3 regions of the Paraburkholderia sp. OAS925 genome follow, and region 2 is predicted to be linked to each of the others. Evidence: predicted binding sites of a transcription regulator. Region 2 holds the regulator's gene; each other region holds the start of a gene.
What was found. The regulator LexA, encoded in region 2, represses DNA repair genes until DNA is damaged. The targets are predictions, from matches to a motif close to ACTGTATNNNNATACAGT.
Positions count from the first base shown of each region.

Region 1 (10,069 bases), 1.6 Mb from region 2:
CGGCCGCCTGTTCGCGCAGCAGATAGTCCGGAATGAATTCGCCCATGAAAGCCCCCGATGCATTTTGTTGTCGAGTGCATTTGAGCAAGGACCACGCCATGTGACTGTCTGATGCCGAACAAAGGGCGCGAGCGCCTTTGTCGACGGGGCTTTGCGGGGCGCAGAGGCAAGCGGCGCGAGCGTCTTGCGAGCGCTGCTGGAGCCGGTTTGGTCCCGGACGTTACGTTACTGAGACGGCCGCGCGTCACGTCGCCGTAACGTGTGGCTGCATCGCGCGAATCGCCCGGCTGTCGACGCACAAAAGAGAGCGCCGCCCGCAGGCGGCGCTAGTCAGTTAGTCAGTTAGTCAGCAAACCGGCTCAGTCAGCAAAGCTCCGCTCACCACTCCGCGACGCTGCCGTCCGCGTGACGCCAGACCGGATTGCGCCAGCGATGCCCGACCTTCGCCATCTCGCGCACCTTCTCTTCGTTCACCTCGATACCGAGACCCGGACCTTGCGGAATCGACACGAAGCCGTCTTCGTATTTGAAGACTTCCGGGTTCCTGATGTAGTCGAGCAGGTCATTGCCCTGGTTGTAGTGAATGCCGAGGCTCTGTTCCTGGATGAACGCGTTGTAGCTCACCGCGTCGATCTGCAGGCAGGTGGCGAGCGCGATCGGACCGAGCGGGCAGTGCAGCGCGAGCGCGACGTCGTAGGCTTCCGCCATCGACGCGATCTTGCGGCACTCCGTGATCCCGCCCGCGTGCGAGGCGTCCGGCTGGATGATGTCGACGTAGCCGCCCGACAGGATGTGCTTGAAGTCCCAGCGCGAATACAGACGCTCGCCCAATGCAATCGGCGTGTTGGTCTGGTTGACGATGTCGCGCAGCGCTTCCGCGTTTTCCGACAGCACCGGCTCTTCGATGAAGAGCAGCTTGTACGGGTCGAGCTCTTTCGCGAGCACTTTGGCCATCGGCTTGTGCACGCGGCCGTGGAAATCCACGCCGATGCCAATGTCCGGTCCCACCGCCTCGCGCACCGCGGCCACGTTGTTGATGACGCCTTGCACCTTGTCGAAGGTGTCGATGATCTGCAGTTCTTCCGAGCCGTTCATCTTCACGGCCTTGAAGCCGCGCTCGACCACGGCGCGCGCGTTGTTCGCAACGTCGCTCGGACGGTCGCCGCCGATCCACGAATACACCTTGATCCTGTCGCGCACCTGGCCGCCGAGCAGCGCGTGAATCGGCACGCCATGATGCTTGCCCTTGATGTCCCACAGCGCCTGATCGACGCCGGCGATCGCGCTCATCGTGATCGGACCGCCGCGATAAAAGCCCGCGCGGTACATGACCTGCCAGTGGTCTTCGATCAGAAGCGGGTCTTTGCCGATCAGATAGTCCGACAGTTCTTCGACGGCCGCGGCCACCGTATGCGCGCGGCCCTCGACCACCGGCTCGCCCCAGCCGACGATGCCTTCGTCCGTCTCGATCTTGAGGAAGCACCAGCGCGGCGGAACGATGAACGTTTCAAGCTTGGTGATTTTCATGGCGTGCGTCTCCACTCATTGCGAAATATTCGAGGGTTTCCATGCTACCGCACAATCGCGCTAAAGTACTATTAATAGTACTATTCGCCACATATTGAGCGGCGCCGCCGCCGGGAGAAAGCTATTCAGCACGATCTGCATGGGCGCGTCGCGCATTTGCTGGGCACGGCGATTTTGCGTGGCGACTACGCGCCCGAATCGATCCTGCCGCGCGAGGCGGAGTTAATGGGCACTTTGGGCGTGAGTCGCACTGTGTTGCGCGAGGCGCTGCGCACGCTGACGTCGAAAGGGCTGATCGAATCGCGGCCGCGCGTGGGCACGCGCGTGCGGCCGAGGCACGCGTGGAATCTGCTCGATGTCGATGTGCTCGACTGGTATTCGCGCGTCGCCGAGCCGATGCAATTCGCGCTCAAGCTGCAGGAAATGCGCGAGATGATCGAGCCGTATGCCGCCGGTCTCGCGGCGGCTTCGCACGCGGATGACACGTTCGGCGCGCTGGCCGCCGCCCACGCGGCGATGGCCGCGGCGCGCAATGTCGACGAATGGGTAAGGGCGGATCTGCAGTTTCACCTGAGCGTGCTGATCGCGTGCAGCAACGAATTGCTGATTCCGCTCGGCACACTGATCGAACGTACGCTCGAGGCGCAGCTTCGGCTGAATGCGAAGCGCGCGGAGGTTTTCAATGCGTCGCTCGCGGAACATACGGCCGTGTTCGAGGCGATTCGCGAGCGCGACGCCGCCGCCGCGCGCGACGCGATGGCGCGCCTGCTCGGCGTGACGCGCGGGCGCATCGAGGCGTGATCGCGCCGGTTCCCGGATGGCTCGCTTACTTGGCTTCCGGGCCCGTCGTGGCCGCGCCCGACGACGGCGCCAGTTCATAACAGCCCGGCACTTTCTTGCTCGCCTCGGAGGCTTGCGAATCGATGCACTTGAAGGCGCTCTGGTCGCGCTGCACGAAGATCGTATCGGCCGGGCCGCCGTCGGCGCGAGGCGTATTGACGACGGCGACGATCCTGTAGCCGTTCTGCAGAAGCGTCGACAAGGTGGTCTGGCTTGCGCGCCACTGGTTGTCGGTCGGAGTTTGCGCCTGAGCCGCGCTCACGGAAGCGGCGCCCCAAAGCGCGATCGATGCGATGGCCACGGCGCGCGCGGCGGTGCGGAACGTCATCAACAATCCTCCTTGAAGTTGCGAGTGTCGGTGCCTGAATGAAAAATAGACAGCCAGAAACGAAAAAGCCGCTGGACCTTGTGGGTCAGCGGCTTTTTCTTGCAACTGGTGGCGAATCAGGGACTCGAACCCCGGACCTGCGGATTATGATTCCGTCGCTCTAACCAACTGAGCTAATTCGCCGAAAGAAGCGAGATTATGAGGATAGCGCCTGGGGCTGTCAACCCCCGGCGCGCAACTTTTTTAAACTGCCGCCTCATGAGCCCGCAAGCGCGGGCCTGCGGGGCGGCGGGTCCCGGTCAATCCTTCGCGTAAATGTCCGAGTCTTTCGTTTCGCGGACGAACAGCATGCCGATCACAAACGTGATGAGCGCGATCACGATCGGATACCACAAGCCCGAGTAGATGTTGCCCTTCGCCGCGACGATCGCGAACGCGGTGGCCGGCAGGAAGCCGCCGAACCAGCCATTGCCGATGTGATACGGCAGCGACATCGACGTATAGCGGATACGCGTCGGGAACATCTCCACCAGCATTGCCGCGATCGGTCCGTAGACCATCGTCACGTAGATCACGAGGATCGTCAGGATCACCACGCTCATCGGCCAGTTGATCTGCGACGAGTCGGCCTTCGGCGGATAGCCCGCGGACTTCAGCGTCGTGGCGAGCGTCTTGTCGAACGTCTTGCCCTGTTCCTTGGCGTCGGCGGCCTTGCCGTCATACGTGTTCACCACCGTATCGCCGACCTTGATCTGCGCCGCCGTGCCCGCCGGCGCCGCGACGTTCTCGTAGTTCAGGCCGGCCTTCGAAAGCGCACTCTTCGCGATGTCGCAGGAACTCGTGAACTTCGACGTGCCGACCGGGTTGAACTGGAACGAGCATTCGTCGGGATTCGCGATCACGACGATCGGCGCCTTGGCCGTAGCCGTTTCCAGCGCCGGGTTCACGTAGTGCGTGAGCGCCTTGAAGAGCGGGAAGTACGTCAGCGCGGCGATCAGCAGCCCGGCCATGATGATCGGCTTGCGGCCGATGCGGTCCGACAGCGAGCCGAAGAACAGGAAGAACGGCGTGCCGATCAGCAGCGCGATGGCGATCATGATGTTGGCCGTTGCGCCGTCGACCTTCAGCGTCTGCGTCAGGAAGAACAGGCTGTAGAACTGGCCCGTGTACCACACCACGGCCTGGCCGGCGGTCAGGCCGATCAGCGCGAGAATCACGATCTTCAGGTTCTTCCACTGGCCGAACGCTTCGGTAAGCGGCGCCTTCGACGTCTTGCCTTCGGCCTTGATGCGCTCGAACACCGGCGATTCATGCAGTTGCAGGCGAATCCACACCGAAATGGCCAGCAGCACGATCGACGCGATGAACGGAATGCGCCAGCCCCATGCGCCGAACGCGTCTTCGCCCATCGCCGTACGCACGCCGAGAATCACGAGCAACGAGAGGAAGAGGCCGAGCGTGGCCGTCGTCTGAATCCAGGCAGTGTAGAAGCCGCGGCGTCCCGGCGGCGCATGTTCCGCCACGTAGGTCGCGGCGCCGCCGTACTCGCCGCCGAGCGCCAGGCCCTGCAGCATCCGCATCGCGATGAAGATGACCGGCGATGCGATGCCGATCGCCGCATAGCCGGGCAAGAAGCCGACGAGGAACGTCGACACGCCCATGATCACGATCGTGACGAGGAACGTGTACTTGCGGCCGACCATATCGCCGAGCCGCCCGAACACCACCGCGCCGAACGGCCGGACCGCGAAACCCGCGGCGAAGCTGAGCAGCGTGAAAATGAAGCCGGCAGTCGGATTGACGCCGGAGAAAAAGCTCTTGCTGATGAAGGCGGCCAGCGAGCCGGCCAGATAAAAGTCGTACCACTCGAAAACCGTACCTAGCGACGATGCGAAGATCACCCGCTTCTCATCGCGCGTCATGGGCACGGGCGAAATGTGTCCGCCTACGGTAGCCATATGTCGTCTCCAATATTGATATGCACGCGGTGCGCCGGCCCGCGGCGTTCCGTGCAACCGATTATTGGAGTGAAAACTTACGGCCTACTGACGTGAATGGTTGCGCCGATGGCTTGCTGACCCGCGACGAAGGTTCGTGAAAATAGGTCAATTCTGGTTCAACGCCGTGCAATATGCTGTGAACGCCGGACAACTTGGCTTTGGCGGCTTGTGGCTGTCAGCCCGCGTTAGGGTAAGTCCTGCCCCGCTCGAGCACATGCAAACTGACACGCACCAGCGTTCCCGCGAGCCGCGGCGCGGTTTGATAGACGTTGTCGTCGATCGTCAGCTCGCCGCCGTGCATCGTCGCGATTTCGCGGACGATCGCAAGCCCGAGGCCGCTGCCGTCGCCTTCGCGGCCGAGAATCCGGTAAAAGCGCTCGACGACCCGCGAACGTTCGGCGGCTGGAATGCCGATGCCAGTGTCTTCCACTTCGAGATGCACGAGCCGCGCGGCGGCGTCGCGCCTCACTCTCACGGTGATGCGGCCGCCCTCCGGCGTGTAGCGGATCGCGTTGTCGATCAGGTTCGACAACATCTCGCGCAGCATTACCGGATTGCCGTCGACCTCGATGGGTTCTTCCGGCGCCTCGTAGCCCAAATCCATCTGCTTGGCGAGCGCGGCCTGCACCCAGTCGCGCACGGCATTGCGCGCGACTTCCGTCACTTCCACCGGCGTGAAGATCTGTCCGGACATGCGGTTTTCGGCGCGCGCGAGCGCAAGCAGTTGCGTGACGAGCCGCGCCGCGTGCTCCGAGCTTGTCGCGATCTGCTCGAGCGAGCGATGCACTTCCGCCGACGCGTCTTGCCGCAGCGCGAGCTCAGCCTGAGTGCGCAGGCCGGCGAGCGGCGTTTTCATCTGATGCGCGGCGTCGGCGATAAAGCGCTTTTGCAATTCCATGTTCTGCTCAAGACGCGTCAGCAGATCATTGAACGACGTGACGAGCGGCTCGATCTCCGGCGGCGCGCGACGCGCCTCGAGCGGCGACAGATCGTCGGGCCGACGCGCGCGGATGTGCGCCTGCAGCGCGTGCAGCGGCGCGAGGCCGCGCGAAAGGCCGAACCACACGAGCAGGATCGCGAGCGGCAGGATCACGAACTGCGGCAGGATCACGCCTTTGATGATGTCGTTGGCGAGCTGGCTGCGTTTGTCGAGCGTCTCGGCGACCTGCACGAGCACCGGCTCTGCGCCGGGCGTCTGCGGGAATTCGACCGTCGTATAGGCCACGCGGATGTCGTTGCCGCGCAGCATGTCGTCCCGGAAAGCGACAAGGCCCGGTTGCGGCCGGTCGTCTTCGTGCGGCAGCGGCATGTCGCGCTCGCCCGCCACCAGCTCGCCCCGCGTGCCGAGCACCTGATAGAAAACACTGTCGACGTTGTCCGTCCGCAAAAAGTCGCGCGTGGAATCGGGCAGCGTCAGCTCGGCCACGCCGTTGACCGGATGAATCTGCCGAGCGAGCACGTAGGCGTCGGTTTCCAGCGCGCGGTCGAACGGCCCGTTCGCGATCGACTTGGCGACCAGATAAGTGACGGCCAGGCTCATCGGCCAGAGCAGCAGCAAAGGCGCGAGCATCCAGTCGAGAATTTCGCCGAATAGCGAGCGCGGGCGCGCCTCGGCGGCGGCTTCGGTTTCGTCGGGCGGGGCGAACGGATTGGCGTAGCGCTCGTCGCGCGCCTCGTCGAGGTCCGCCGGGCGGGCCGTCGCGCGATCTGCGCGTGCGGACATGATGTGCTCTATTTGTAGTGGTGACTCGCCGGCATTCCGCCGGCCGGCGTTGACGGCGATGGTGCCGGTTCGGGCGCGGCGGGTGTGGTTGCCGCCGCATTCGCGCCGGCATTCGCACTCGCATTCGCACTGGCATTCGCGGGCGCGACCGCTTTCTCGAGGCAGTAGCCGAGCCCTCGCACGGTGATGATGCGCACGCCGCTCGGCTCGATTTTCTTGCGCAGCCGGTGCACGTAGACCTCGATTGCGTTGTTGCTGACTTCCTCGCCCCATTCGCAAAGATGGTCGACGAGCTGTTCCTTCGAAACCAGCCGGCCGATCCGTTGCAGCAGCACTTCGAGAAGACCCAGCTCGCGCGCCGACAGGTCGATCACCTGATCGTTGATATAGGCGATCCGGCCCACCTGATCGAAGCCCAGCGAACCGTGCCGCACGATCGTCGGACCGCCGCCCGCGCCGCGCCGCGTGAGCGCGCGCACACGCGCTTCGAGTTCGTTGAGGGCAAACGGTTTGGCCATGTAGTCGTCGGCGCCGAGGTCGAGGCCCTTGACGCGCTCGTCGACGCTGTCCGCGGCAGTCAGAATCAGCACCGGCAGGTTCGAATTGCGCGCGCGCAGGCGGCGCAGCACCTCGAGCCCGGACATGCGCGGCAGGCCGAGATCGAGAATCAGCAGGTCGAAACTTTGCATCGACAGCGCGGTGTCGGCCTCGACGCCGCTCTTCACGTGATCCACGGCATAGGCCGATTGGCGGAGTGATCGAACCAGACCGTCCGCGAGTATGCTGTCGTCTTCGGCAATCAGAATTCGCATGATGCGCCAGCTCAGGGCCTTGGCCGGCACCTCGGGTGTCCCCGCGGCGCACAGCGGTCTCCGAATCATTGTGGGTGGTTGGGCGGCGCGACAGTAAAAATGCGCGTTCGCATCAGAATCACGCTTGCCAAAACCACTGTTTTTTTATACAGTGTCTGAGTTTCGTGTGCTGTCCTTCAAAACTGGACGACACATCTGCCTCAGACGCCGTTCATCATAGCAAAGGACGATTCATGGAAGAAAGCAAGAAAGGCTCGGCTGGACTGACTGCTGAAAAGAGCAAGGCACTCGCTGCCGCCCTCGCGCAGATCGAAAAGCAGTTCGGCAAAGGGTCGGTCATGCGGCTCGGCGCAGGTGAGGTAGTCGAAGACATCCAGGTCGTTTCCACCGGATCGCTCGGCCTCGACATCGCGTTGGGCGTCGGCGGTTTGCCGCGTGGCCGCGTGGTCGAAATCTATGGTCCGGAGTCGTCGGGTAAGACCACGCTGACGCTGCAAGTCATCGCCGAAATGCAGAAGATCGGCGGCACGGCAGCGTTTATCGACGCGGAACACGCGCTGGACATTCAATACGCGGGCAAGCTCGGCGTGAACGTGAACGACCTGCTGGTGTCGCAGCCGGACACGGGCGAGCAGGCGCTGGAAATCGCCGACGCACTGGTGCGCTCGGGCTCGATCGACATGATCGTGATCGACTCGGTCGCGGCGCTCGTGCCGAAGGCTGAAATCGAAGGCGAAATGGGCGACTCGCTGCCGGGTCTGCAAGCGCGTCTTATGTCGCAAGCGCTGCGCAAGCTCACCGGCACGATCAAGCGCACCAACTGCCTCGTGATCTTCATCAACCAGATCCGCATGAAGATCGGCGTGATGTTCGGCAATCCGGAAACCACCACCGGCGGTAATGCGCTCAAGTTCTATGCGTCGGTGCGTCTCGACATTCGCCGCATTGGCTCGATCAAGAAGAACGACGAAGTGATCGGCAATGAAACGCGCGTCAAGGTGGTCAAGAACAAGGTTTCGCCACCGTTCCGCGAAGCGATCTTCGACATTCTGTACGGCGAGGGTATTTCGCGTCAGGGCGAAATTATCGACTTGGGCGTGCAGGCCAAAATCGTCGACAAGGCCGGTGCGTGGTACAGCTATAGCGGTGAGCGTATCGGCCAGGGCAAGGACAATGCGCGTGAATTCCTGCGCGAAAATCCGGATATCGCTCGTGAGATCGAGAACCGCATCCGCGAATCGCTGGGTGTGAATGCAATGGCCGAGGCAGTGACCGGCGCAGGCGCAGAAGTCGCGGACGAAGAGTAACCACTACGTGATACGCAAGGGCCGGCCATTGTCCAATTCTGGACGCAACGTGGGCGGCCCGCGTAATGACGGGAGCGATTCGCCCGAACGTTCGGCGCATGCGGATCTATCCGAAACATCGGATCGCTTTGATCCGTTCGATCGGCCTGAACCGTTCGACGCACACGATCGCGCCGCAGGCCGTGGCCTGCGGCGCGCGCTGTTGCCAGGTCAGCCCGACCAGTCCGCTGAGGCTACCTACACGCGCTCGAGTGAGTCGCGCGGCTCACGCAACTCGCGTAACAACTCACGCAGCTCGCTTCGTTCGCATGGGTCAAGCGGCTCACGCAGCACATCTGCCTCAGACCAAACACCCGGCGACGCAGATCCCGCCCCAAGCGAAGCAAAAAAATCCCAACGCCCAGCACGTTCGCTCAAAGGACGCGCGCTCGGCTACCTATCGCGCCGCGAATATAGCCGCAGTGAACTTGCACGCAAGCTGAAGCCCTTCGTCGAAGAAAGCGATTCGCTCGATACGCTGCTCGACACGCTCGAAGCCGAAAACTGGCTATCCGATTCCCGCTTCGCCGAAAGCCTGATTCATCGTCGTTCGTCGCGACTGGGTGCGAGCCGCATCGTTGGCGAATTGAAGCAGCACGCGGTGGATCGCACGCTCGTCGACGAAGCGAGCGCTCAATTACGCGAAACGGAACTGGCGCGCGCCCAAGCCGTATGGCGCAAGAAGTTCGGTCAGCTTCCGGAGACCGCGGCTGAGCGCGCGAAGCAGGCGCGCTTTCTCGCGTCACGCGGCTTTTCTGGCGCGACGATCGGCAAAATCCTCAAAGGTATCGACGAAGAATGGAGCGGTGAATAACGGCGAAGGCGGCGACTAGCAGCGAAGGGCGCGAAATGACGCGAAACGGCGGAAAGTGCCGCGAAGCGCCAGAAGCAGGACAAGCACCACAAGTCCCACCAAACCGCATCACCCACACTAACGCTTCAACCCAACCTTCCCCCCACCAACTCCAGCCATAACCCCACCCATAACCGGCCAGCAGGCCGTCCCCGCCGCATTCCGGGCTGTCCCGAATACCCAGTATGCTAAAATTCACGCGTTTTCCAATTCGGCCTTTCCTTTCCGCATGCCGCTTTCCTCGTCAGTGCCCCGTCAATTGCGCCATCGTCGCGCAATCCGGGCGGAAGCTTATGAACGAGCCGATGGCCTGTGGGATGTGGAAGCGTGCTTGACCGACGAAAAGCCACGCGACGTGGTCCTTGCGTCGGGCGTCCGGCCCAATGGTCAACCGATCCATGAACTCTGGCTTCGCATCACCATCGATCGCAAGCTCAATGTCGTCGACGCCGAGGCGTCGTCCGACTGGGTGCCCTATCCTGGGCTCTGCCAAGCCAGCAATCCCGCCTATCGTGCCCTCATCGGGCTCAATCTGTTCCACAACTTCCGTCGCGATGCTGCCCGTTTGCTGGCCGGCACGGCGGGTTGCACGCATCTCACCGAGCTGTGCGCGATCCTGCCGACCGCAGCGATCCAGGCG
Region 1 is NZ_JBEUNO010000001.1:3,873,861-3,883,929, reverse strand. It holds gene ABIE53_RS17040 (hypothetical protein) at 1-46, opposite strand, end outside; gene dgoD (galactonate dehydratase) at 379-1,527, opposite strand; gene ABIE53_RS17030 (FadR/GntR family transcriptional regulator) at 1,621-2,328, shown strand; gene ABIE53_RS17025 (hypothetical protein) at 2,354-2,695, opposite strand; tRNA gene ABIE53_RS17020 (tRNA-Met) at 2,802-2,878, opposite strand; gene ABIE53_RS17015 (MFS transporter) at 2,995-4,653, opposite strand; gene ABIE53_RS17010 (sensor histidine kinase) at 4,871-6,418, opposite strand; gene ABIE53_RS17005 (response regulator transcription factor) at 6,427-7,230, opposite strand; gene recA (recombinase RecA) at 7,464-8,537, shown strand; gene recX (recombination regulator RecX) at 8,545-9,390, shown strand; gene ABIE53_RS16990 (DUF2889 domain-containing protein) at 9,659-10,069, shown strand, end outside.
Region 1: recA (recombinase RecA) is a predicted target of LexA. The motif match lies at 7,366-7,383, and genes of this name have one in related genera.

Region 2 (10,069 bases):
AATGTGATCGATGCAGCGACACACAAAACTGCTGCGCAGATCAGTAGCGCTGTCCAATAATGCGTCGGCGAGAAAAGCGCCCAGGCTTTGAATGGCGCATGCCAGAAAAGAAGCGTCAGTGGGATGCCTTGCAACAGGTAGATTCCATAGCTGATGTGCCCCATGCGCTGCGCGGGCCGCAGCAAAAGCAGGCCGAACAGGTCGGCGCCGCTGCAAATCAGGTAAAAGGCAATCCCAATCAGGGCGATCTGGATCACGCCCGCGTGTGTCCTGGCGAACGAGAACATTATCGCTAATGCGGTAAGCGCCATGATCGACATCCAGTTAGCGCTGAGCCGCGGCTTGATGCCCTCGTGCAACAGCGATGCGGTCAAGATGCCACAAAAAAACGCGGCAGGAAGGCACCACAGGTCAGACTGCGTTGTGAGAATCAGGGCGAACGACGCGGCCAGACCGACGACCGCAAAAGTCAGGTGCATTCTCAGCTGAATAAATATTGCAGTGATGATCAGTGAGAAGTAAAACCACCATTCATATTTGATACTCCATGTGACTCCCATCAGGATGAATATAGTCCACGGGAATCCATTAATCGGTTTCATATCGTCGTTCAGGCCGAGCGCGAACCACCGGCCCAGATTCGAGACCATTGAATCCAACGGTTCTCGCAGTTCAAAGCCGGTTCGCCAGAATACGATGAGAGTCATTGCCAGAATGGAAAAGACGTAAAGCGGGCCGATCCTGAAAAGACGACCGATATAAAGTCCTTTCCAGTCCGGTCGACCGTCACGCTTCAATAGGCGCGTCCAGAACAGGTAGGCTGTGATCATGAAAAAGAGCATCACCGCGACGCCGCCAAGCGGTCTGTAGAAAAGGGAGTCGCTCGCGATCCATTGGCCATTCGCCTGGTAGTTATAGCTGATCAGGCCGTGGTAGATCATGACGGACAGAGCCAGGAATCCGCGCAAGCCGTCGATGGTGACGACTCTCCCGGAGTCTCCACCGACAGTGTCCACAAACCTGAATATGGGCAGCGCAAACAGGCAGCACAACGCCGCCATGACGACAAAGTACGGCGCGATGTTGTAGAGGCCCATGTCCCATATCTTTCTTAGGATCGGTGCGGACGAGTCTACATGAATTGGTAAGGATTTCAGCGGCTCGAGCGCAGGCATGGCGCGGCCGCCCGGTCCGGCTTCTTGCAGAAATTACGATTGAGTTCGGGTCGTTTGCGAGCCCCGTAGCGACCCGAAGAATTTCAGCGGTAAGCTTCAGTAGGCATTTGCAAGCGGCGTCGTGAGAAACCACAACGCCGCTTTTGTTCTACCGCACGGATCGCGGCAACCATCGTCGCATGAGCTGCGAGCCTCAATGACTCCGTCCGCCATGCCCGCCGCCACCACTCCACGAGCTGCCGCCGCGCGATCCACCATAACCGCCGCCATGCCCGCCGCCACCGCCGTGGCCGCCATGCCAATCACCGCCGCGCCAGTGCCCGCCGCCGCCGTGGTAGCAGCAGGAGCCACCCCAGCCGCCCCAGATCCCGACCGTGCCGTATACCGGCGCATACGGTGCGTATGGCGCGCCGTACGCATAACCATAGTCGGGGTAATACGGCTGCGCGTAGCCGTAGTCATAGCCGGGCGCGACCGCGCATCCGCTCACGCCCGCTGCAATCGCCAGCCATGCCATCGATGCAAAGAGTCTGCTCACGATCGTCTCCCGTCCCCATACGTCCTCACTAAAGAGTCAGAAAGATCGCGCGTCCGGGAGTTCAGCCGTATTTGTGTCGTCGCGTTACAGCGCGGCCCACGCCTTTAGCGTTTGCGCAAAGGCTCGATCAGCGACGACAAACCGTTGTGATCGATCTCATGCATCAACGCAAGCAGCCGTCCGATCTCGCCGGGCGGAAAGCCCTGACTCGCGAACCAGTTGAGGTAGTGGCCAGGCAGGTCGGCGATCAGGCGGCCCTTGTACTTGCCGTAGGGCATGACGCGCGTGACCAGCAACTCGAGGTGTTCGGGATTCATCGTGATTCGATCGACGCAAGGAAGGTTGAGCGCGGCGCATCTTCAGACGCCCGCGACGACGGCATTTTAGCTGTGCTGCAGGCATCGCGCGGGCGTGGTAACGTCAGCGGTTTATGTTCATACAACCGATAGGACAGGTTCAATGGAATACCGCAGACTCGGCGATTCGGATGTACAGGTCAGCCTGATCGGGCTCGGCACGATGACGTGGGGCGAGCAGAACACCGAGCAGGAGGCGCACGCGCAGATCGACTACGCGCTCGATCACGGCGTCAACCTGATCGATACCGCGGAGATGTATCCGGTGCCGCCGCGCGCGGAAACGCAAGGCTCCACCGAGCGCTTTATCGGCACCTGGCTCGCGCAGCATCGCAGCGCACGCGAGAAGATCGTGCTGGCCACCAAGATCGCCGGACCCGCGCGTCAGCCGCACAATCCGCGTCATATCCGCGGCGAAACCAATCAGTTCGACCGCAAGAATCTCACCGAGGCGCTCAACGACAGCCTTAAGCGCCTGCAAACCGATTACGTCGATCTGTACCAGTTGCATTGGCCCGACCGCAACACGATGACGTTCGGCCGCCCGGCCTATCCGTGGGTCGACGACGAATACACGGTGCCTATCGAGGAAACGCTCTCCATGCTCGCCGATTTCGTCAAGGCGGGCAAGGTGCGCCATGTCGGCGTCTCCAACGAAACGCCGTGGGGCGTCGCGCAGTTCCTGCGCGCGTCGGAGAAGCTCGGCTTGCCGCGCATCGTCAGTATTCAGAATCCGTACAGTCTGCTTAATCGCACTTACGAAGTCGGGCTCTCCGAGTACGCGCATCGCGACAACATCGGCTTGCTCGCGTATTCGCCGCTCGCGTTCGGCTGGCTGTCGGGCAAGTATGAAGGCGGCGCGCGTCCGGCAGGCGCGCGCATTTCGCTGTTCGAGCGCTTCCAGCGCTACAGCAAGCCGCAAGCGGTTCAGGCCACCACGCGCTACGTCGAGCTGGCGAAGCGGCATGGCCTCTCGCCCGCGCAGTTCGCGCTCGCGTTCGTGAACAGCCGGCCGTTCGTGACGAGCAATCTGATCGGCGCGACATCGCTCGATCAGTTGAAGGAGAACATTGCGAGCGTCGACGTCAAGCTCTCGCAAGACGTGCTCGATGAAATCGACGCGTTGCATCAGTTGCAGCCGAACCCCGCGCCCTGAGTTCGCACGGACATGCAACGAAAGGCAAATGTGCCTGCCTGTCGGCAAATCACGACCTAAACTGTGGTGAGCAGTACGGGCTTGTCCTTCTTATCCGGCACGTCGTAAGTTAACGGCGCGCGCGAATAATGCGACTCGGCCCGTGAATCGGCAGCCGCGGCGGTTGTTCCGCCGCGCTGCACAAAACACAGCACCAGGACCAGGACATCGAATGGCTCAACAAAAAACAAACCCAAAACTCGAGCAGGCGCTGACGCGCGGGGATCTTGCAATCCGTCAGGCGAATTCGGCGCGGGCGACTGCGTTGCTGCGCGCGCTGGCCAAGATGATCGTCGAGGCGTCGGCGACCATCGGCGTAGAGGCGTTCACGCTGATCCCGGACGGCGACAAGATTTACGATCCCGCCGACGGCCTGTGGCCGCAAGAGCTGCAAATCTCGCTCGACGGTCCCGTGGAAGACGCCGATCCCGACGAGATCCGCACCGTGCGCCTGATCGCCGACGACCCCGGCACCGTGTTTCGCGTGGAGTGGCAGCGTGCCGACGGCAAGATCGGCCGGCATGAAGGCGGCCCGTTCGCGACGGTCGCGTTTATCTCGGACGTCGACATTCCGTGGACCGACGACGAGGACTGAGTCCGCGGCATCGCCATCATCGTCATGCACGTTCATTCGCGGGCGCCGGCTCCTTTGGAGGAACGCGCGCGAAGCCGTCCGCTACTTCATCATCCTGCGCCGGAACAGCACCGCCGACACAACAAAGCCGCCTACCGCATAAACCGTCAGCACGACGACATGCGATAACGCGTTATCGAGCGGGCGCGCCAGCATCGCCGGGCGGAGCAGATCGACGGCGTGTGCCAAAGGCAGTACTTGCGCCGCACCGCGCGCCGCGGCGGGCAACTGCGAGATCGGGAAGAACACGCCCGAAAGCAGCAGCATCGGCGTCAACACCAGCGTCTGATAAAACATGAAAAAGTCATACGACGGGGCGAGCGCGGTCACCACCATCGCGACACTCGCGAACGCCAGTCCCGTCAGTACGATGACGGGCAGCGCCAGCAGCATCGACGGAAAACTGGCGTAGCCGAGCGCGCCCGCCACCAGCATGATGGCCACGCCCGAGAGCACCGACTTGCTGGCCGCCCAGATCACTTCGCCGAGCACGATGTCGCCGAGCGTCAACGGCGTGTGCATGATCGCTTCCCACGTGCGCTGTACGTGCATGCGCGAGAAGCCGGAATACATCGACTCGAAGCTCGCCGACATCATCACGCTCGACGCGACCGTGCCCGCGGCGAGGAACGCGATATACGACACGCCATCCACGCGGCCGACCATCAATCCGAGGCCGAAGCCGAGGCCGAACAGGTAGATCATCGGATCGGCGAGATTGCCGAACATCGACGCGAGCGCGAGCTTTTTCCACACGAGGTAGTTGCGGCGCCACACGGCGATCCAGTTGACCGCGTTGGCGGGCAGTGCGGCGAGCAGCGCCTGGCTCGGCGGCCTCGCTTCGTTGCTTCGGTAGGTGCGTGCATCCATTGCGTGTCTCGTGCGGGGTTTGGTGCCGTGATTCTCTAGTGTCTCTTTCGGTATCTCGTGCGGTATCGACGAAAGTCAGTCCTGCATCTCGCGGCCCGTGAGCCGCAGGAACACATCCTCCAGATTCGCCGGACGATGCAGATAGCGCAGATCCGCGCGCTGCTTGAGCCGCGCGTGCACCGGCGCCGCGTCGTTCACATAACAGAAAAGCGTCTCGCCGCTGATTTCCGTGCGCTGCGCGAGCGGCGCGAGTTCGTCGCGCAACGCGAGCGGATCGGGGCCGAAAATCTCGATCACGTCGCAGCCGATTTCCGATTCGATCAGCGCCCTCGGCGCACCTTCCGCGATCTTGCGTCCTTCTTCGATCACGCACAGCCGGTCGCATAACCGCTCGGCTTCCTCCATGAAATGCGTGGTCAGCAGGATCGTCTTGCCGCGCGCGAGCAGCGAGCGCAGACGCTCCCAGATCAGATGCCGCGCCTGCGGGTCGAGGCCGGTGGTCGGCTCGTCCATGATCAGCACGTCGGGATCGTTGACGAGCGCCCGCGCGAGCGTCAGGCGCCGCTTCATGCCGCCCGACAGCTCGCTCACGCGCGCGTCGGCCTTGCTTTCCAGACGCGCGAATTCGAGCAGCGACGGCACCATTGCGCGGCATTGCGCGCCGCTCAGGCCAAAGTAGCGGCCGAAGACCAGCAGGTTCTCGCGGACGGTGAAGTCCGGGTCGAGGTTATCGAACTGCGGCACGACGCCGACGCGTGCCCGCGCTACGCGCGCGCGGCCTGGAATCGGCTCGCCGCACAGATGGATCGCGCCGGCGTCCGGCGCGGCGATGCCGAGCAGCATGCGCAGCGTGGTCGTCTTGCCCGCGCCGTTTGGTCCGAGCAGGCCAAAACATTCGCCGGTGTCGACGTGAAACGACAGTCCGTCGACTACCTTCTTTTCGCCGTAGCTTTTTTCAACCTGATCGAACTGGATGGCGGTATCGGGCATGAATGAGATCGACGTCATGGAAAAGGCGCGAATGGCCGGGAAGGCTGCTCATTCTAGGCCATCGGCTGCGAACGGGTGGCCGCTGCGGCGCGCGGTCGGAGCCGCTTCTTGCACCGCCGCATGAACGCCGCCGACGCTGTCGCAACGGCGCGAAGCTCGCATGCACAGGGCAGGGGCATGCACGAGTCGCACTTAGCGTTTTCCATCCCTTGCAAGCTGAATTGCGGCGCACCATGATTAACTCAGACCGCGCTTTTGCGGAAAGGGGAAATACCATGGCGAGCTACCAGAAAATCCTGCTGTGCTACGACGGCTCGCGTGAAGGCCGCAAAGCGCTGCGCTGCGGCGCCGATCTTGCGCTGGACCTCAAAGCGGAAACGCATCTGCTCTCGGTCGTGGACATGCGCTCGAGCATCGCGCAAAGCGCGGGCCTGCTGACCGACGTCGCGTGCGGCAGCTTCGAAAAGACCGCGCGGGACATCCTGCAAGAAGGCGTGGACTGGCTGACGGAGCGCGGCGTGCGGGCTCAAGGGCACTTTGCGTTCGGCCATCCGATCGACGAGATCGCCAATCTGGCCAATGAACTGCATGTCGACCTCGTAGTGGTCGGCCACCGCTGCCGCACCGGCTTGTCCCGATGGTGGATGGGCGCGGGCAACACGCCGCTGCTCGATCGCGTGTCGTGCAGTATCCTGGTGGCGTGTTCATCGGCGCAGGAGCAGCAGCAAGAGGCGGCCTGAGCACACGGCTCGCGCTTGCGACCTTCGCGGCGCGAGTGCGGCTGTCGAATTCGCGAACTTCAACGCCCAAGCGCCGCGCTCCCGCTCACTCGTTCAGATTGACCGCGGCCAGCTTCCATGTGAACAGGCCTTCGCGCAGGAAGATCGCGGAGTAACGCGCGTCGCCGGCGCCGTGCTGGTATGTAACGACGAATTCGTTGATGCCGCGATAACCGGCGGTGGTTTCCGGCGGCTGCGGCGGCGTGGCGCCATGCGCCGCGTTGCCTTCTCCACCGGAGTTGGCGCCATTGCCGGCTCTTTGATCCGCGCCGCTTTGATCCGCGCTATTAGCGCTGCCCGGCGCTGCCGGCGCAGGTCCATTTGCCGCAGCCGGATTGCTCGCAGCCGGCGGCGCGGGCGGCCGTTCGCCCGGTACGCCGCGCGGCGGCATGCCGTTGAGCAACGCGGCCACGCCGTCGGGCGTCGCATACGCATCGACTAGCGGGCCGATCAATGCGACGCCGATCATCGCGCCGATCGCGGCCAATGGGTTGCCGTTTCCGCGCGAGTCGAGCCGCCGCGTCAGCAAACCCGTCACCTGCTGCTTGAGGCTTTCGCGCAACGCCGGGAAATCGACGTACTGATTCACCGTCTGCGCGTCGCGCGCGTCGGCGGCGCGTTTGAGGTTGTTGAGCGCGATATACGGCGATGCATAGCCAAAGCCCAAGCCGGCGATTATCGCGATGACGATCAGCGCGACGACAAGCGGACGAGCACCGCGCTTCTTGCGTATTGATACTGCTGCCATGGGCCGGGATTCTCCATCAGGTGAGATCGAACGTGGACCGGCGTTGCGCCGAAACGATCCCCACTCATGATTCCCGTTCGATGCGACGAACGACGTTTCCCGCAACGCGCCCGCACACCTTACCGCACATCAGGACTCGAACACCGCGCCCTGGACGTTGGTTTCGTCGGCGATGCAACGGTCGATCATTCTGCACACCGCGTCCATGGTGCCGACCATGATGAGCCGCGACGGCCCGTGATAAACCCGCACCGGCGCGCGACGCGCCGGCTCCGCGGTGTTGAGCCCGGAATTCAGCGACACCCGCGCGAACGCCGGCAACGACGACGGCAACAAAGACGCCTGTAAGGATGACGAAGCGGCATGCGCACCGGAGCCGTTCACCGGCGAATCGAACAGCGACGCAGTGGCGGCCGTGGATGCTTCAATCAGTGAGCAGGGCACCAGCTTGCGCAGATGGCGCAAACGGCCGAACTGGCGAAACGGCAACAGGCGGGCAAGGCGTTCCATGAGGCTCTCCGGGCGATTCAACGTGTGTGCTGCGGTAGTGAGTGGCAGGCGAGGGTTGATCCGCCTGTGTACGGTGTACTGACAGGCGACCAACCCGGCAGGCGCGATCAGAACTCGCCGGGGCGAATCAGACCGACAGCAATGCCTTCCAGCGCGAAGTCCGCACTGCCTGTCTCAACGAAGATGTTTTCGTAATCGGGGTTCTCGGCGATCAGCTCGATACCGTTCGGCCGGCGCTTCAGGCGCTTGACCGTGACGTCGTCGCCGAGGCGGGCAATGATGATCTGGCCGTCTTTCGCCTCGCTTCTTTTCTGCACCGCGAGCAGATCGCCGTCGAAGATGCCCGCGTCGCGCATGGACAGGCCGCGCACCTTCAGCAGGTAGTCGGGCTTGCTCGAGAACAGCGCCGGGTCGCACGCATAGTGCTGCGCGATATGTTCCTGCGCGAGGATCGGGCTACCGGCCGCGACCCGCCCGATGAGCGGCAGCGACAGTTGCATGATGCTCGGATGCGGCAGCGTGAACTGATGCTGGGTGCCGTCCTGTCCGAAGTCCTGGCTGGGCAGCAGACGGATGCCGCGCGACGCGCCGGCGGCGAGTTCGATCACGCCCTTGCGGGCAAGCGCCCGCAAATGCTCTTCGGCCGAGTTGGCAGAGCTGAAGCCCAGCTCGGCGGCGATCTCCGCGCGGGTGGGCGGAAAGCCGGTGCGTTCGATCGCCCGGCGGATCAGATCGAAAACCTGCTGCTGCTGCTGCTGTCGTGCGGTGAGTTTTGTCATGGCGCCACTGTATGTATGAACAGGTGACTGTATTTTTATACAGTATTCGGCGCAATTCAAGCTTTACTTTAAGTTCGCGCTCAAGCACCGCGCTGCAACGTCGTCAATCGACGTCAAAACATCGGTTTGCATGCCGCAACGCCTTGTCTGGCTGCCATTACCACTTTTGCGTATTAAAAAATGAGGAAACATTATTTTTAATGATGAAAGCCCTTCGATAGACTGGCCTCCAGTCGCGCTCATGTGCACGTGACCCGACGCAAAACAACACCACTCGCAGCTTTAGCGGACCAACACGCGGAGAACAGGACATGAATCATCGGAACACGGGGCGGGCACGGACTACCCATAAGGCGCGGAGCATCATCGCCGCGCTCGCATTCGGCGCGGCGGCCGCGCTCGGCGTAATTGGCACAATCGGCCAGGCGCAAGCCGCCGACAACACGCTGCTGAACGTTTCCTACGACCCGACCCGCGAGCTCTATCAGGACGTGAACCAGGCGTTCGGCAAGGAGTGGAAGGCGAAGACCGGCGAAACCATCACGTTCAAGCAGTCGCATGGCGGCTCGGGCGCGCAGGCTCGCTCGGTGCTCGACGGCCTGCAGGCCGACGTCGTGACGCTTGCGCTCGCCTACGACATCGACGCGCTCGCCAACAAGGGCTTGATCGACAAGAACTGGCAGAAGCGCCTGCCCGACAACGCATCGCCTTATACGTCGACGATCGTGTTCCTGGTGCGCAAGGGCAACCCCAAGCACATTAAGGATTGGGACGATCTGACGAAGCCGGGCGTGTCGATCGTGACGCCGAATCCGAAGACCTCGGGCGGCGCGCGCTGGAACTACCTGGCCGCGTGGGCGTACGCCGCGCATCAGCCGGGCGGCAACGACCAGAAGGCCAAGGAATTCGTCGGCAAGCTCTACAAGAATGCGGGCGTGCTCGATTCGGGCGCGCGCGGCGCGACCACCAGCTTCGTGCAACGCGGGATCGGAGACGTGCTGATCGCGTGGGAAAACGAGGCGTTCCTGTCGATCAAGGAATTCGGCACGGACAAGTTCGAAATCGTCGTGCCGTCGGTGAGTATTCTGGCCGAGCCGCCGGTCGCGGTGGTGGACAAGGTCGTCGACAAGCACGGCACGCGCAAGCTCGCCGAGGCGTATCTAAACTTCCTGTACAGCCAGGAAGGCCAGGAAATCGCCGCGAAGAACTTCTACCGTCCGCGTTCGAACAAGGTGCCGGCCGAGTTGACCGCGAAGTTTCCGAAGCTGAAGCTCTACACGGTCGACGATTCGTTCGGCGGCTGGACCAACGCGCAAAAGACGCACTTTGCCGACGGCGGCGTGTTCGATTCGATCTATCAGCCGCAGTAAGTAGCATCGTCCAGGTCCGCGCCGCAACCCGGCGCGGACAGGGCAAACGCGACGCGCCGTCAGGCGTCGTGAAGGAGCGCGCCGCGGGCGCGCTTTTGGCCGATCGGGACGCCGAGGCCTGCAAC
Region 2 is NZ_JBEUNO010000001.1:2,227,961-2,238,029, forward strand. It holds gene ABIE53_RS09725 (acyltransferase family protein) at 1-1,097, opposite strand, end outside; gene ABIE53_RS09730 (hypothetical protein) at 1,369-1,713, opposite strand; gene ABIE53_RS09735 (DUF3820 family protein) at 1,818-2,030, opposite strand; gene ABIE53_RS09740 (NADP(H)-dependent aldo-keto reductase) at 2,173-3,225, shown strand; gene ABIE53_RS09745 (hypothetical protein) at 3,437-3,859, shown strand; gene ABIE53_RS09750 (ABC transporter permease) at 3,941-4,768, opposite strand; gene nodI (nodulation factor ABC transporter ATP-binding protein NodI) at 4,844-5,758, opposite strand; gene ABIE53_RS09760 (universal stress protein) at 6,034-6,498, shown strand; gene ABIE53_RS09765 (DUF2939 domain-containing protein) at 6,584-7,285, opposite strand; gene ABIE53_RS09770 (hypothetical protein) at 7,415-7,795, opposite strand; gene lexA (transcriptional repressor LexA) at 7,903-8,574, opposite strand; gene ABIE53_RS09780 (sulfate ABC transporter substrate-binding protein) at 8,886-9,944, shown strand.

Region 3 (10,069 bases), 1.2 Mb from region 2:
CTCTTGCAGGAGAAAGGCAGTGCGTCAGCGGATGGCGGACCTGCCGGCGGCGCGGTCCTTTGTGAGGAGCGCGGCCGCGTTTTTTCGTCGGATGGACGCGGGGTCGCGTCGCTCGGAACGAACGCGCATTTTACCGTTGCCGCGCAAAGGCTGCCGGACGCTTCGTTGCGCGTGCAACGAAAGTAAGCGTTCCGCGAGGCAGCACGAAGTAGCGCCTCGACGCACGAAATTGCCGCTGCCGTACTCGCGCTTATTTCCGCGCGCTCATTCCCGCAGACCCGCCTGGTCCTGCCGCTTTCACACCGATGCAGCAGGCGGCGCGTCCTTCGCCGGCACGCGCCGCAAGCTCAGCTTGTGAAAGCGCAGCGTCATCAGCAGCGCGACGCTCGCGAGCCCGGCCGCGAGTCCCCACCACAAACCGCGCGCGCCGAGCCCGAAGTGAAACGCGAGCGTATAGCCGGTCGGAAAGCCGATCACCCAGTAACCGAAAGCCGCGGCGATCATCGGTATACGGGTGTCTTTCAGACCGCGCAGGCAACCGGAACCGACTGTCTGCATGCCGTCGACGATCTGAAAAATAGCGGCCACGCCGAGCAGCGAACTCGCGAGCGCGACGGTCGCGGCATTCGCCGGATCGTCGAGATGCAGGTAGAGGCCGACGATCCAGTGCGGCGCCGCGATCAGCACGATGCCCGACAGCGTCATGAAGCCGACGCCGAGCGCAAGCGCGACGAAGCCCGCGTGGCGCGCGGCCAGCGGCTGCCCCGCGCCGGACCAGAAGCCGACGCGCACATTGGCCGCCTGGCCGATCGCGAGCGGCACCATGAACGCCACCGACGCGACGTTCAGCGCGATCTGGTGCGCGGCCAGTTGCGATTCGCCGAGCAGGCCGACCATCAGGCCGGTCGCGAGAAAGAGCGTCGACTCGACGCCATAGGTGATCGCGACGGGCCAGCCGATGCCGAACAGCTCGCCCATCAGCGGCACATTGGGGCGCGTTGCGACGACGAAGTGGCGATAGCGCGGCCGCAGGTGCAACAGTGCCATCAGCACGAGGGCGGTCAGCCAGACGGTGATCGACGTCGCGGCGGCCGAGCCAAGAAAACCGAGCCGCGGCAGGCCGTACGCGCCGTGAATCAGCCCGTAGTTCAGGACGCCGTTCACGCCGACGCTCACGAGCGATACCCACAGGAGCCGCCGCGCCGCGCCGATCGCCGGCAAAAACGAGCGCATCAGACCCACGCCGATCAGGCTGCCGAGCGCGCCCCAGCGCAGCACCGCCGCATATTCGCCGACGTTGTGCGCGAGCAGCGCGGGCTCGCCGAACGCGAGCAGGATCGGCGTGGCGAACGACAGCAGCGCGAACGCCGGCACCGACAGCAGCACCGACAGCACGAAACCCGTCCAGTAGATGTGCGGCACGCGGCTTTCGTCCTGCGCGCCGCGCGCATGCGAGACGCTTACGCTGACGGACGTCAGCACGCCCTGCAGCAGCGTCACCACGACGAAGAAGAGATTCGCGCCGAGGCCGCCGGCCGCGAGCGCGTCGGGGCCGAGCGAGCCGAGCAGGATGGTGTCGGTGACGGCCATCGCCATTTGCGACAGTTGCGCGATCGCGAGCGGCGCGGCGAGCCGCGCGGTGTCGGCGGCGTGGCGCGAGAAAGTCGGCGGCGGGGCGGCGGACCGGGTGAAGCCGGATTGGGTCATGGAGCGTGCGTATTGAGCGGATCGGGACAGCGCGTTGGGCGACAGGGGCATGGGCTTGCGGGCGGCGCGGCTTACGCACGGCGTAGCGGCCGGCGCACGAGGCGCGGGCAAGCGGGGGACGCGGCGGCGGCTAAAAGCTGGCGCGTTCGCCGCGATGGCGCGTGCAGCCACGAGTTCCGAAGCCGACGACGTCGGTCCATGCGCGTGTCTGGCAAAACCAACAGCTTATTGTGTGGCCGCTGAACTGTCGATGGAGAACGCACGTTTTTGGTGCGCGAGCCGGCTGCGGAATCTCGTGGTCCGGCGGAGCGCCCGCGTCACGCCTCGTGGACGGCGATTCGCGTGTCGCCGAGCAGCACCACCTGACCCGCGCGGATCTTGCACGTTTTACGCGTTTCGACGCGGCCGTCGACGGTCACCGCGCCGTCGGCGACCATCAGTTTGGCCTGGCCGCCGCTGTCCGCGAGTCCCGTAATCTTCAGCAGATTGTGGAGTTCGACGTAGTCGCCAGTGAGCGTGAAATCGAGGTTGGGCATGGGCGTTGCACCTTCAGGCGAGGGGTTCGCATCATAAGCCACAAGCTTGCCCTGAAGAAGGCGCGCTGTGTTTGCCCGTGTGTTTGCCCGCGTCATTGCGGATGCCGGCCGCGCGTCGGCGAGCGCATCGCAAGCAAATGCAAGCAGATGTTATGCGCTTGTCAGAAAGTGAAACGTCGCGTAACACCGGTCGCCACGAAACGACTTCACTCGTAAAGTGGGTCTCAGCAGCAAAGCTTGCCGAAAACTTGTTCGGCTGTGAGCAGACCGGGAGGCGTCCTGCAAAGCGCCGCCACGACGCGGCGCCGGACGGCTCGCATCACGACAACTTGAAGAGGAAATCGCCATGACCCAGATTCGTACGCTACTCATCGGCACAGCCATGACCGCCTTCGCCGCAACCGCGGCTGTGGCGCAGACCAGCCAACCCGTTCAGCCAATCCAGCCGGCCGCGGGCGTGAATACGCAAGCGCAACTTCAGGCACAGACGCCGGGCGCCGATGTCGCGCCGGCAGCGCCCGCCGCGCAGGGCGTGCAGCCGGTCACGCCGCCGCCGACGCGTCTGACGGCGCCGGGCTCGGCCGATCCGCTCGTGCAGAAGCGCGAAGCGAACGCGAAGGCGAGCGCGGAATACCGCGCGTCGAAGAAGGCATCGAAGGCCGAGTTGAAGCAGCAGCAGAAGGCCGCGAAGTCCGAATACACGGAGCAGGTGCGCGACGCGAAGATCAACATGAAGGCGGACAAGCAGGCCGCCAGCAACGAAATGAAGATGAACATGCAGGGCCAGGCCGGCGCGCAGACCGACGGCGGCGAGGTCAAGCATTAATCGCCGGTCGCGTCGGGGCGCGATGCGCCCGGCACGTCGGACTTGCGCCCGGGCGCGACGCGCTCTCGCCCGGGCCCATGAGATTTAGATTTGGCAAGGAGGTATCGCATGAACAGCACTCAATCTACGAAGTCGATGAAATCCGCCGCTGGCCGGCTTTGCGCGCTGATGATCGCGGGCTGCCTGTCGTCGGTGGCTTTCGCCCAGGCTAGCGATCCGGCCGCCGCCCCGGTCACGCACGCCGACAAGAAGGCGGCGAAGGAGCAGTCGAAGGCGGACAAGAAGGCGGCTGTCGCGCAAGCCAAGGCCAACAAGGAAAAGACTGAGGCGCAAGCCGACGCCGATAAGGCTAATGCCGAGGCCAATTTGAAGGATGCCAAGAAGCAGTAGGGTTCTGGCTCTCGGCTCGATGAAGGAGCCGGAAGGCTTGCTGGTCCATGACGGCCCGTTCAGCGTGAAGCGAACGGGCCGTTGTGTTTTCTGACTCGGGCTTGCTGGCCGCCGACGCCATACGGCGCCACGCGTCCCGCGCCAAGTCTGCGTACAACGCCCGGAGCCGTCCGCGAAAAAAGGGCGCTTGTGCGCCAGGGTTGTATGGATATACAGTATGCGTCGCTCCCCAATCCATCCAATGCCTGCCAAAAAACGTGCTTTCCGTCGCCGAATCTCCGCCGCCATCCGACGCCGCCGCCTGGCTCACGAAGCTCAACGACGCGCAGCGCGAGGCCGTCGAATACGGCGCGGATACGCCGCACGCACCGCCCGGCGCGTTACTGGTGATCGCGGGCGCGGGTTCCGGCAAGACCAACACGCTCGCGCATCGCGTCGCGAATCTGATGGTGAAAGGCGCCGATCCCCGGCGGATTCTGCTGCTCACGTTCTCGCGCCGCGCGGCGCTCGAAATGACTCGCCGCGTCACGCGCATCGCCACCGCGGCGCTCGGTACGCGCGCCGCGCTCGCGCAAGGGCTGACGTGGGCGGGCACCTTCCATAGCGTCGGCGCGCGGCTGTTGCGCGAATATGCGGAGCTGATCGGCCTTGCGCCGGCCTTCACGATCAACGACCGCGAGGATTCCGCCGACCTGATGAACCTGGTGCGTCATGAACTCGGGCTGTCGGCGAAAGAACGGCGCTTTCCGGCCAAGAGCACCTGCTTCGCGATCTATTCGCGCGTGGTGAACACGGGCGCGTCGCTCGGCCAGGTTTTGGACAGCGCGTTTCCGTGGTGCCGGGAATGGGAGGCGGATTTGCGCATGCTGTTCGCCGCTTATGTCGACGCCAAACAGAAGCAAAGCGTGCTCGATTACGACGATCTGCTGCTCTACTGGTCGCACATGGCCGCCGAGCCGGCCATTGCCGCCGATCTGTCGGCGCGCTTCGATCATGTGCTCGTCGACGAGTATCAGGACACCAACCGCCTGCAGGCGTCCATCCTGCTCGCGCTGAAGCCCGACGGCCGCGGCCTGACCGTGGTCGGCGACGACGCCCAGTCGATCTACTCGTTTCGCGGCGCGACCGTGCGCAACATTCTCGACTTTCCGGCGCAATTCGATCCGCCCGCCACGCAGATCACGCTCGAGCGCAATTACCGTTCGACACAGCCGATTCTCGCCGCGTCCAATGCCGTGATCGAACTGGCCAGCGAGCGCTACACGAAGAACTTGTGGACCGACAAGGCATCGGCGCAACGCCCGCGTCTCGTGACCGTCGCCGACGAGGCCGACCAGGCGCGCTACGTCGTCGAACAGGTGCTCGAAGCGCGCGAGCAGGGCATGAAGCTGAAATCGCAGGCGGTGCTGTTTCGCGCCGCGCATCACAGCGCCGCGCTCGAAATCGAGCTTACGCGGCGCAACATCCCGTTCGTCAAGTTCGGCGGACTCAAGTTTCTCGATTCGGTGCATGTGAAGGACGTGCTTGCCGTGCTGCGCTGGGCCGAGAATCCGCGCGATCGCGTGGCCGGCTTCCGCGTCGTGCAACTGCTGCCGGGCGTGGGGCCGGCCACCGCCGCGAAGGTGCTGGACGAGATCGTCGCTCGTGCCGGCGCCGGTGTCGGCGCAGGTGTCGGCGGCGGTGCTGGCGGCGGTGTCGGCAATCCGGCCGGGACTGTGGCCGAGGGTCTGGCCAACTCGGCGGCCAACGCGCTCGCGGCGTTCGCGCCGCCGCCCCGCGCGCAGGAGGACTGGCATCCGTTCGTCAGGCTGATGTCGAGCGTGTACGGGCGGCAGACGCCGTGGCCCGCCGAGTTCGAGATGGTGCGGCGCTGGTACGAGCCGCACCTCGCGCGCAATCACGAAGACGCCGCGATCCGCCATGCCGACGTGCTGCAGATGGAAAGCATCGCGGGCACCTATGCGTCGCGCGAACGCTTTCTCACCGAACTGACGCTCGATCCGCCCGACGCCACCAGCGACGAATCGGGCGTGCCGCTCATCGACGAAGACTATCTGATCCTGTCCACCATTCATTCGGCGAAGGGGCAGGAGTGGCGCAACGTGTTCGTGCTGAATGGTGTCGACGGCTGCATTCCGTCCGACCTCGGCACGGGCAGCGAAGACGAAATCGACGAGGAGCGCCGTCTGCTCTACGTGGCGATGACGCGCGCGAAGGAAGATCTGCATATCGTCGTGCCGCAGCGCTTTTACGTGCACAACCAGACGCATCTCGGCGACCGCCATGTGTGGGCGTCGCGCACGCGCTTCATTCCCGCGCATCTGATGCCCTTGTTCGACGCTTATGCGTGGCCGCGCGTGCCGGTGGCGAGCGCGCCGACAGCCGCCGGGCTGGCCGCGGCGGCGCAGGCGAAGATCGAAATCGGGGCGAGGCTTAGGAAGATGTGGGATTGAGAGCCGGTTATAGCCGGTTGCTGGCGGCTTGCCGGAGCAGTCATCGGCGAGACAAGTGGGGTCGGTGCGGCGGGGCGCTAGCGGCGCGGCGGGGGCGAGCAAGGTGACCAGAGGCCGCAGCGCCCCAATGCCCCGGAAGCAGCCACGCGAGGCGGCCACCGCGGCCAAAGACCGCAGCGCCAAAGACCGCAGCGCCAAAGGCCGCAGCGCCCAAAGGCCACCGCGCCCAAAGGCCACCGCGCCAAGGCCACCGCGCCAAGACCACCGCGCCAAGACCACCGCGCCAAAGACCACAGCGCCAAAGACCACAGCGCCAAGACCACCGCGCCAAGACCACAGCGCCAAGACCACAGCGCCAAGACCACAGCGCCAAGACCACAGCGCCAAGACCACAGCGCCCAAGGACCACAGCGCCAAGACCACCGCGCCAAAAACCACCGCGCCAAAGACCGCAGCCACAAATTGCCCGGAAAGCGGCTAAGCGCTCACCACGCTTACCGCGACTGACGTTGCTGCTGCTGAGGCGTCGGACGCGGCGGAACGAAAAAGTTGCGCAACCATGCCGCCATCCGCGAGAACACGTCGTACGGTTCTTCGACGAAGATTTCCGGTTTCAGCAGGCGCAAATATTCCATGATCTGCTGCGCTTCCTGTTTCTGGAACGAGCCGTGCGAAATGCCGAGGCGCAACAGCCCGCGCAGTTCGCCGAGCTTTTCGCGCGCCGTGCTGCCCACGTTCGTTTCGCACGCGACCTTCGCCTCGTACACACGCTGACGCAGCGATTCGACGAGCCGCCATGCCGGCGTCTGCATGACTTCCTCGAGCGCCTGGATGTCCTGCACGGCGCCCTTGATCTGCGCGGCGAGCGGGTCGACCAGCACGGCGTCGCCTTCGGCTTCCTTGACGATGGCCGCCGCCCAGTCGCGGCACTGCTTGGCGAGTTCTTCCGGCGTCCATTCCGAGCGTGCCGCGAAGCCGAAGCCGAACTCGCCCGCCTGCTGCATCAGAATCGCGACGACGTCCGGAAACTCCTTGTCCAGCGTGCGTTTCGCCCATGCATACTGGCCGCCCTGCAACATCCGCTGAACCGCGTGTTCGGTCAGCGGCACCATGTTGTCGAGCAGCTTGGCGCGCAAAAAGTCCTCGAACGACGGCGTCGCGAACTGCGGATCGAGCTTCAGCGATACGCGCAGAAAAGCCTCGAAATCCTTGCGCAGCGTCGCGATGGTCTCGTCTTTGAGCGTGAGGGTGATTTGACCCATGTGTCTATCCCGTTTGGTCCTGCCGCGCGGCCTCGTCGTGTGCTCCGGTCGCAAGCGGACCCGGAGATTCGACGCGCGATGGCCACGCGCTTGATTCCTGCCTGTTGCCGCGTCGTTGGCGGGACGTATCCCGTATCCCGACGAGCGGACCTCGACTGCTTATCGGCGGATTGACGGGAAACTTAAGGGTTTTATCGGGTAGCGCGCGGGCGCTGGAGGCGTCCTTTGGTGGCGGGATGCGGCGAGGATGCTGAGGAGCGGGCGGCGGCGACGGCGGCCAATGCGTCCGGCGAGCGGGACGAGCGGGGGCGTTGGTGGCGGTGGATTATGCATCCGGCGCGCGGACGAGCGGGCGTAGGCGGCGGTGGGCACTGCATCGGGCGAGTGGACGAGAACGCGTAGGCGGCGGGCAATGCGTCGGGTGAGTGGACGAGCGGGCGGCGGCAGCTGACTATGCGTCCGGCGCGCGGACGAGCGGGTGTAGGCGGCGGTGGGCACTGGATCCGGCGAGTGGACGAGCACGCGTAGGCGACGGGCAATGCGTCGGGTGAGCGAACGACCGGGCGTTAGCGGCGGCGGGCAACGCGTCAGGCGAGCAGACGCGCAGGCGTTTGCGGCGGCCGGCCGCCGCAGCCATTGGCAATGCGACGGGCGCAACCGCCACCAGCGCCGCTTCCCACGTGAGTAGGCACTCACCAGGGCGCCGCCCAAGTCACTACCTCAGCACCACGCATTGCCACACAAAAAACACCGTCAGCCCAATCGCGATGGTGACCAGCGGGCGCCGCGTCAGCGCGCTCGCCGCCACGGCGGCCAGCGCGCCGACCAGTTGCGGATTGCGCCAGGTCAACTCGGCGCCGGCGTCGGCGCCATGCGGCGAGACGGCCATCGGCACGATGATCGCTGTCAGCACGGTGACCGGCACGAAGCCGAGGGCAGTGCGCACCAGCGGCGGAAACACCAGCCGGTCGCCGAGCACGAAGACGGCCGCGCGGATCACCCAGGTGATCAGCGCCATGCCAAGTATCAGGACGACGTAGTTCATCGCGACGCCTCCGCGGAACGGCGCGAGCGCCGCGAACGAAGCCCCGGCGTCGACAGCAGAACGCCGACGACCACGCCCGCGAACACCGCGGCGAGCAGGCCGAGCTTGTACGGCCACGCCTGCCACAGGAAAGCCAGCGTGCCCGCGGTGGCCGCGGCCGCGATGTAACGCAGCGCGACCAACTGAGGCACGACGATCGCGATAAACGTCGCGACCATCGCGAAGTCGAGCCCGAGCGATTGCAGGCCCGGAAACGCCGCGCCGAACAGCAGACCGGCGACCGTCCAGCACTGCCAGTTCAGATACATCGCGAGACCCGCGCCGAAGAAGTAGTGCGGTCCCACGGTGCCCGGCTCACGGTGGCGATAGTGCTCCCAGGCGACCGCGAAGACCTCGTCGGTGAGAAGCGCGCCGAGCGCCCAGCGCCAGCGCGCCGGCAGATGCGCGACATGCGGCGCGAGTGTCGCGCTGTACAGCACGTGCCGCAGATTGACGACGAGCGTCGTCGCCCAGATCACGGCAAAACTCGCGTGACCGGCAATCAGCCCGAGTGCAATGAACTGCGCGGAGCCGGCGAATACGACGAGCGACATCAACTGGCCGTGCCACAACTGCAGCGGGCCGGACGCGACGAGCGTGCCGTAAATGACACCGAAGGGCGCTGCGCCGATCATCATCGGGATGATGTCGCGTGCGCCGGCGGTGAATTCCTTGAGATGGTTCGAGCGGGTCAAGACTTGCCTCCTTGAGCCGGGAAGCATAGCGGGCGAGGCGCGGCCGCACTTGTACGTTCTTGCGGACGAGCGATCGTCACGCTCCCTGCCAGCGTCCGGGCGGCACGCCGAACATGCGCCGGAAGTGCCGCGTGAAATGGCTCTGGTCGGTAAAGCCGCTGGCGGCGGCTACATCGGTGACGGGAACGCCCGCGCGCAGCGGCGCAAGCGCGCGTTGCAGCCGCACCTGGTTGCGCCACGCGTGAGGCGGGAGGCCAGTGGCGCGGTTAAAGAGCCGCGCCGCGTGAAACGGCGAGAGCCCCGCGGCCTGCGCGATCTCGGCGAGCGTAACCGGTTCGAGAAGATCGCCTGTCAGACGCTCTTTCATCGTCGCGACGCGGGCGTCGTCGGCGGCGACGCGCGAGGACTCCGGCTGTGTCTGCGCGTAGCGCACGAGCAAGGTGGACAGCGCGTCGAGCATCGCGGCTTCCGCGGCGAGCGCGTCGGTGCCGTTTTCGAGCAGACAATGCGCGTTCGCGAGCCGCGCGGCGAGATCAGGATCGCGGATCACGCCGGGCGTGAACCACGGCAGCGGCTGCGGCTTGCCGGCGACTTCGTCGGCGAGTTCGTGGATGAACTGCACGGGCGCATACATCACGCGATACCGCCAGCCGGCCTCCACCGCCTTCGAGCCCGTGTGCAACTCGCCGGGGTTGATGATCGGCACGCCGCCCGCTTCGGCAACGTAGTCCGAGCCGCGATACCGGTAGCCTTCCGCGCCCGCGACGATCACCGGGATCGTGTACGCGTCTTGCCAATGCGGCGCGAATTCGTGATCGTGGTATTCGGCCGTGAGCAGGTCCGCGCCGGGCAGAAGCGGCGTGCGCCAGTAACGGGCGGAGTTGCGAAAACGATGAGCGGCGGTCATGGCATGGCTTTCATTCAGCCACTCAGTTTAGCGCGGGCAAGCGGTCGGCGGCATGCGCCTTCCGGCTATGCGCATGCTGCACTTTTTCGTAGGACGCTGGTTATGTGCTGCTATGTCGCGCGTTGTCTCGCCGCTGCGGGCTCACTTGAGCGGAATGGTCGTGCCGGCCGGCATGGGCACGGCGCTCACGCTGTTTTTCGCGCTGCCGC
Region 3 is NZ_JBEUNO010000001.1:3,469,393-3,479,461, reverse strand. It holds gene ABIE53_RS15165 (MATE family efflux transporter) at 298-1,707, opposite strand; gene ABIE53_RS15160 (RNA-binding S4 domain-containing protein) at 2,025-2,243, opposite strand; gene ABIE53_RS15155 (hypothetical protein) at 2,590-3,069, shown strand; gene ABIE53_RS15150 (hypothetical protein) at 3,178-3,459, shown strand; gene ABIE53_RS15145 (ATP-dependent helicase) at 3,717-5,912, shown strand; gene ABIE53_RS15140 (DUF4088 family protein) at 6,407-7,174, opposite strand; gene ABIE53_RS15135 (AzlD domain-containing protein) at 7,890-8,219, opposite strand; gene ABIE53_RS15130 (AzlC family ABC transporter permease) at 8,216-8,980, opposite strand; gene ABIE53_RS15125 (helix-turn-helix transcriptional regulator) at 9,030-9,860, opposite strand; gene ABIE53_RS15120 (CreA family protein) at 10,002-10,069, opposite strand, start outside.
Region 3: ABIE53_RS15145 (ATP-dependent helicase) is a predicted target of LexA. The motif match lies at 3,659-3,676, and genes of this name have one in related genera.